DNA from 2 places in the Microbacterium sp. 05T445 genome. Region 2 is predicted to be linked to the other one. Evidence: predicted binding sites of a transcription regulator. Region 2 holds the regulator's gene; the other holds the start of a gene.

Region 1 (3,407 bases), on a different contig from region 2:
GGCTCGGTCTCGCCGTGCCGATCAACGCCACGACCCGCGAGATCATCGACGCGCTGCGTACGGTCGGGCGGGTGCGTCGTGCCTGGCTCGGGATCGCGGGGGCCACGGTTCCGCTGGCGCCCGCGGCGGCGCTGAAGGCGGGCGCGGAGCGCGGCATGCAGGTGGTGTCGGTGGTGCCGAACAGCCCCGCCGCACTCGCCGGTGCCCATCGCGGCGACATCGTGCTCTCCCTCGACGGCGTCGCGATCGCCGATCCCACCGCGCTGCAGCGGCGCATGGTCGAGGGCGCGATCGGCCGGCGCATGGAGATGACGGTGTGGCGCAACGGCGCGCTCGTGGACGTCGTCGTGGAGCCCGAGGAGCTGCGGGTTCCCTGACGGCGCCGGTGGTGCAGCGGGACGGCGGTTCTCGAGTCACGTTCGTCCACGGCATCGGTTCCTGCCGGGAGGGGCGTGACCGCAGAGCCGGCACGCGTCCGCATAGCGCAGCCTCATGCGCGCCCCGGCTCCAGGGTCACGACGCCGAAGGTACTAGGGCTTCATGGCGAACGAGTCGTCGAAGTCCGATCCGCGCGGACGCGTGCTGATGACCGTGTCACGCGCGGATCGGCGTGAGCGGAGGGACGCGGTCCTCTCGTGGTCCGGAGGCGAACTCGTGCCCGGAAGGACTGGTCCACACCAGCAGATCGTCCTCGAGGCGGGCCACCAACGGGTGTGGTGCTTGAGGCGGTGGTGCTTGAGGCGGTGGTGCCTGCGGCAGAGGTGCGCGAGGTTGTCGTGGTCGGTGCAGCCGCCATCGGCCCAATCGTGGTTGTGGTCGGCGTCGCACGTGCCGGCCGGGTGGTCGCAGCCGGGGAAACGGCAGGTGCCGTCGCGGTCGGCGAGCCAGGCGCGCAGCGCTGCCGGGACGCGGTAGGTCTCGCGGTCGTACGCGAGCCGCACCCCGGTGACGGGGTGCGTGAGCACGCGCCGCCAGGAGGGGGCGCCCGCGGCGATGGCCTTCGCCACGTCGAGGGGGATCGGGCCGAACCCGTCGAGCACGGCGGGTTCGTCGCCGTGACCGAGCAGGGTGAGTGCGGGCACGGTCAGCGTCACATCGACGCGCACGTCGCGGAGCGTGGTCGCCGGGTCGGTGGCGTCGGGCACGGTCGAGGGGCGACCGCTGCGCAGGAGTGCGTCGACGAGCGCGTCGAACCGGAGCTGGTCGAGGGTTCGCGGGTCGCCGGCATCCTGCTCGTCCTTCGCGATGCCGTTGAGCAGGGTGTGGGCGAGATGGACCTGCAGGATCGGGCCGTAGGCCATCAGCCATCCCATGCCGTCGCGCGCGGGCTGCACGTTGACCTGCCGGGACCGGGTGGCGCGAGTGGCACGCACTTCGATGGTCTCGGGGTCGAGGTGTTCGCGCACCCGCCGGCAGCGGTGGGCGAATCGGTGAGCGGTGACGTCGAGGCGGCCCGCGAGCACCGCGTCTTCGAATGCGGCCCGGTGGAGCGGGGCGAACAGCTCGGCGTCTTCGACGAGGGCCGCAGCATGCCGGTACGAGATCTCGCCGGCAGTCAGCGCGGCCATCGTGCCGGGCAGGTCGGCGCACAGCACGCGCGCCTCGCGGATCAGTGCGGCCGCGTGCCGTTCGGTGATGCGGAGCACGCAGGCCGCCTCGGCGCGGGTCGAGCGCTCCACCCAATCCGCGGCATCCGTCGCCTCGCCGCGCGGTGTCTCACCGGCGGAGTCGGAGGACACGATCCGTTCCTGATGCGCCTCATTCGCCCGCCGCAGCGCGTCGAGCAGGCGGGTGCGCTCGGCCTCGAGCTCGGCCTGCGCGCGACGCACGCGATCGAGCTCGCCGACGATCGCCGCGGCGTCGTCACAATGGAGCGCATCGGTCCTGCACATACCCCGACTTTAGAACATACCTCCGACATCGCGGCGAGGTGCGGGTCGCTCGATTTCGGACTGATCGGGGGTTTCCGTCAGCTCGCCCGCGTGATCGCCATGGAGCGGAACGAGGCGACATGCCTAGGCTGGACACGATGGGATTCCTGGCATTCCTCGGCCGCGTCAACGCCGCCCACCCGTGGTCGCACAATGACGCCTACGCGGGGTTCGTGCTCAGGCACGCACGCGCGGTGCGTCGCCGCGGCGGAGTCACCGCGGTCGACGTGGGCTGCGGCACCGGGAACCTGCTGGAGCTTCTCGCGGAGGTGTTCCCCACGGCTATCGGCATCGAACCTGATCCCGATACCGCCGCGGCCGCCGGACGACGGTTCAGCGGGACGCGCATCCGGATCAACCGACGGGAGTTCGGGGCTGAGCCGGCGCAGGCGTATGACGTGATCGTGTTCGTGGCCTCCTTGCATCACATGCCCCTCTGGGCAGCGCTCCACGAGGCTCGCGCGGCGCTGCGCCCCGGTGGCCGGGTCGTGATCGTCGGACTGGCCGAAGAAGCCTCAGGCGACACGATGCGCGAATGGGTGTCGCTCCTGCTGAATCCGCTCGTCGGCCTGATACGTCACCCGGCCCGCGCGACCGGCACTCCGGCGCACATGCAGGCTCCGACTGCCGAGGCGAGCCAGTCGTTCGACGAGATCCGCGCGATCGCCACCGAGGTGCTCCCCGGCATCCGGATGCGGCGCCGCCTGTTCTGGCGCTACACCGCCTCGTGGACTGCGCCGCGCTGACCGGCGCCGGTGCTCCCGCCTGCCGCGCGCCGCCCTACCCCTCGAGCACCGCCAGCCGGCTCGTCGCGCGGGTCATCGCGACGTAGCGGTCGACGGCGCCCTCGATCCCGCCGCCGAGGCGCGAGGGCTCGACGAGCACCACGAGGTCGAACTCCAGCCCCTTCGCGAGCTCCGGGGCGAGCGACCGCACGCGCTCGCGGGGTGCGAACGACGGATCCCCGATGACGCATGCCGTGCCCTCGGCGTGCGTGGTGAGCCACTCCTCGAGGAGCGGTTCGAGCTCGGCGACGGCGCCATGCCGCACCGGGATGCCGCTCTCGCGGATCGACGTCGGCACGTTCGCGTAGGGGATCGCGGCGCGGATCACCGGCTCGGCCTCGTCCATGACCTCGCTGGGCGTGCGGTAGTTCACCGTCAGCGACGCGATCTCGACGTCCGTGAGACCCGCGGCTTCGAGGCGGTCCCGCCACGACTCGCGGAACCCGTGACGCGCCTGCGCGCGGTCGCCCACGATCGTGAAACTGCGCGACGGGCAGCGGGCCAGCAGCATCCGCCATTCCGCGTCGGTGAGCTCCTGCGCCTCGTCGACGACGATGTGCGCGAACGGGCCGGAGAGCAGGTCGGGATCGGATGCCGCCAGCACCGACTCGTCGACGAGGCTGTTGCGCAGGTCGTCGCCGTCGAGCCACTGCATCATCTCGTCGCCGGCCTCCTTGAGGCGGTCGACGAC
Region 2 (3,407 bases):
CCGGAGATCCACTCGGCACCCGTACCGCGCGACAGGAGCGGGTACATCGAGTAGGTCGGCGAGAACCCGAACGCGGTGCGCCCGGGACCGGCGAAGGCCTGCAGCAGGTGCTGGAGCACCTCGTTCGAGCCGTTCGCCGCCCAGATCTGATCGCGGGTCAGCCCGTGGCCGAGGTAGTCCGCGAACCCTTCGCGCAGCGCCGTGAACTCACGGTCGGGGTAGCGATTGACGTCCCGCAGCGCCAGAGCGATCGAGTCGAGGATGTCGTCCGCGACCTCCTGCGGCACGGGATGCGTGTTCTCGTTGACGTTGAGGGCGACCGGGAGCGGTGCCTGCGGAGCACCGTAGGGCTTCAACCCCCGGAGATCGGCGCGGAGAGGGAGGTCTTCGAGGCGTACGCTCACCCCTCCCATGGTAGAGCGGGATGCCGTCGCCCCGAGCCGCGTGACGTCACACCCGCCGCCGGGATCAGCGACCGGCGGCGTACTCCGCCGGAATGGCGAGCTGCTGCCCGACCTCCACCGCCACGGTGTCGAGGGCGTTCAGGCGAACGAGCTCATCGACGACATCGCGGGGATCGCGATCGGGGGCGACCTCCTCGGCGATGGTCCAGAGCGATTCGCCGGCCGAGACGGTGATCGTGGGGAACGTGCCCGCCGGTGCGCCGGCGTCGCGCGATGCGAGGGCCGCACCCCCACCCAGGATGGCGGCGCACAGCGCGATCACCGCGGGCAGAGCTGCGAGCAGCGCCAGCACGCGGCGCCCGCGGACGGTCAGTCGGAGTCGCGTTGCACGCCGGGCGGCGGTGCCGACGGCGCGAGCAGGCGAAGGGACGGACGTCGTGTAGCCGATCGCAGTCATGCTGTTCTCCTCCTGGTGGGGAGAGATTCGCATTCCCCACTCGGCCGGGAGTGGAGAATGCGAACCTCTCTTCCGAAGTTATCTTCGAGTCTCTACGATGTCAATACCGGATCCCGACGGCGATCTCTCGAACGCGACACGCGGCGAGGTTGTTCCCCAGACGCATCGGATCCGGATACGGTTTCGATACGGGAACCCCACCACGGGCCTCCGACATTCGAAGAAACAGCGCTCGACGGCGGAGCGCAGAACGGGAGCCGGAAGATGAGCGACGCGGCCGGGCGCGAGAAGCCCCAGACTCGTCGGCGCAAGAGCCTCAGCGACAAGCAGCTCGCGATCCTCGAGGTGATCCAGCGCTCCATCGCGCGCCACGGCTACCCGCCGAGCATGCGCGAGATCGGCGACGCCGTCGGCCTCAAGTCGCTCTCGAGCGTCACCCATCAGCTCAACCAGCTCGAACTGAGCGGCTATCTGCGCCGCGACGCAGGGAAGACGCGCGCGATGGAGGTGCTCATCGACCTGCCCGGCACGTCGACCGAGAGCCCCGCCGACACCGCGCCCTCCGTGGGCGACGCCGCACTCGTGCCGCTGGTCGGGCGCATCGCGGCCGGGGTCCCCATCACGGCCGAGCAGCAGGTGGAGGAGATCTTCCCGCTCCCCCGTCAGCTGGTGGGCAAGGGCGACCTGTTCATGCTGAAGGTGTCCGGCGAGTCGATGATCGACGCCGCGATCTGCGACGGCGACTGGGTCGTGGTCCGCTCGCAGGCGACCGCCGACAACGGCGAGATCGTCGCCGCCATGCTCGACGGCGAAGCCACCGTCAAGACATTCCGCCAGCGCGACGGGCACACCTGGCTGCTGCCCCGCAACTCCGCATTCGAACCCATCCTCGGCGACGAGGCGGTCGTGCTCGGCAAGGTCGTCGCGGTGCTGCGCGCGGTCTGACGCCGTTCTCCCCCGTTCGTCCGCGACGAGCCGTTCGGCTCGCGCGGAGCGGCGACTGGCGGGGGTCCGCCCCAGACGCTATAAGGGGGGGATGACCGACGTGACCAGCGCTGCAGCGACCGACGACCTGCGCGCGCGCCTCGAGGCGCTCGAAGCCGAGAACGCCCGCCTGCGTGCGGAGGCCGCGCCGGCGCCCGCCGCGCCCGCGGCCAAGACGCAGGGCAGCCGGTGGCGGGCCTTCCTGTCCGCGCTGTGCATCGTCATCGCGACGGTCCTCGTGCCCGTCTCGATCGTGGCGGCCTGGGCGCGCGTAGAGCTCGTCGACGAGACGCGCTTCGTCGAGACCTTCGCCCCGCTCGCCGACGATCCGCAGGTGCAGGCGCTCGTCGCCGACCAGGCGACGACGGCGATCGAGGACTCCCTCGACCTCGAGGGCCTCACGAACGATCTGTTCGACGGCATCCAGCAGCTCGACCTGCCCCCGCGTGCGCTCGCGGCACTCGACCTGCTGCGGGCACCCGCCGTACAGGGCCTGGAGAACCTCGTCGACACGACCGTCACGAAGCTCGTGCAGTCGGATGCCTTCGCCGACGTGTGGGAGACCGCGCTGCGCGCGAGCCACAAGTCGCTGGCCGCGGTCGCCGCGGGCGGCACCTCGAGCGGGGCCGTCGTGATCAGCGACACCGGCGAGGTCGGCATCCAGCTCGGCCCGATCGTCGACGAGGTCAAGAAGCGCCTGGTGGATCGCGGCATCGGCTTCGCCGCGTCGATCCCCCCGATCGACAAGACGATCGTCGTCGCCCAGAGCGACGCGCTCACGGTCGTCGGCACCGTGTACAACCTGGCGGTCGCCGCCGGCTGGTGGACGCCGATCATCGCGCTGGTGCTCTTCCTCGCGGGCATCCTCATCGCCCGGCGCCGCTCCACCGCGGTCCTCGGCACCGGCGTGGGCATCGCCGTCGGCGCCGGCACCCTTGCGATCGCGCTCGGTGTCGCGGGCTCCGTGCTGGCGCTGAGCGCTCCCCAGCTCGGTCTGCCGGCCGGCGCGCTCGCCTCGATGTACGAGCAGATCACGCGCGCCATGCGCGACACCGCGGTCGTCCTGATGCTGCTGGGCGTGGTGATCGCGGTCATCGCGTGGATGTCGGGGCGCTGGCGCGGCGCGGTGGCGGTGCGGCGCGGACTCGCGTCGGTCAACGCCGGTCTGCGCGGGGCCGCGCTCTCGCACAACGTCGACACCGGCCGCTTCGGTGCCTGGCTGTACGCGCAGCGAGTGCTCGTGCGGATCGTGCTGGGCGCCCTCGCCGTCCTCTGGATGATGCTGCTGCGGCCGCTGTCGGTGGGCGAGGTCTTCCTCGTGCTGATCGTCTGGCTCGTGGTGTGGTGGGTGTTCGAGCTGCTGCAGCGCCGCCCCGACGAGGCCGCGGCTGTCGAGGCCGCAGCGGCCGAGGCCGCCGAGGTCGCAGCCGCCGAGGCCGCAGCCGCCGACGCCGCCGCGGAAGCGGACGCAGCCGCAGCCGCAGCCGCAGCCGCAGCCGCAGCCGCAGACGACGCGGACACGCTCGTCATCGACGCGGACGCGAACGACACCGAGGTGATCG

What was found. Region 2 encodes LexA, which represses DNA repair genes until DNA is damaged. Its sites were predicted from a motif close to TCGAACANNTGTTCGA; they were not measured.
Region 1: a site for LexA is predicted at 1,903-1,918, ahead of AC1DDU_RS09515 (HNH endonuclease signature motif containing protein). Genes of this name have one in related genera too.

Annotation. Positions count from the first base shown of each region.
Region 1 is NZ_JBFTKJ010000001.1:2,003,632-2,007,038, forward strand. It holds gene AC1DDU_RS09510 (S1C family serine protease) at 1-377, shown strand, start outside; gene AC1DDU_RS09515 (HNH endonuclease signature motif containing protein) at 531-1,892, opposite strand; gene AC1DDU_RS09520 (class I SAM-dependent methyltransferase) at 2,030-2,677, shown strand; gene helR (RNA polymerase recycling motor ATPase HelR) at 2,712-3,407, opposite strand, start outside.
Region 2 is NZ_JBFTKJ010000002.1:985,445-988,851, reverse strand. It holds gene AC1DDU_RS14095 (histidinol-phosphate transaminase) at 1-413, opposite strand, end outside; gene AC1DDU_RS14090 (LysM peptidoglycan-binding domain-containing protein) at 469-861, opposite strand; gene lexA (transcriptional repressor LexA) at 1,126-1,806, shown strand; gene AC1DDU_RS14080 (hypothetical protein) at 1,898-3,407, shown strand, end outside.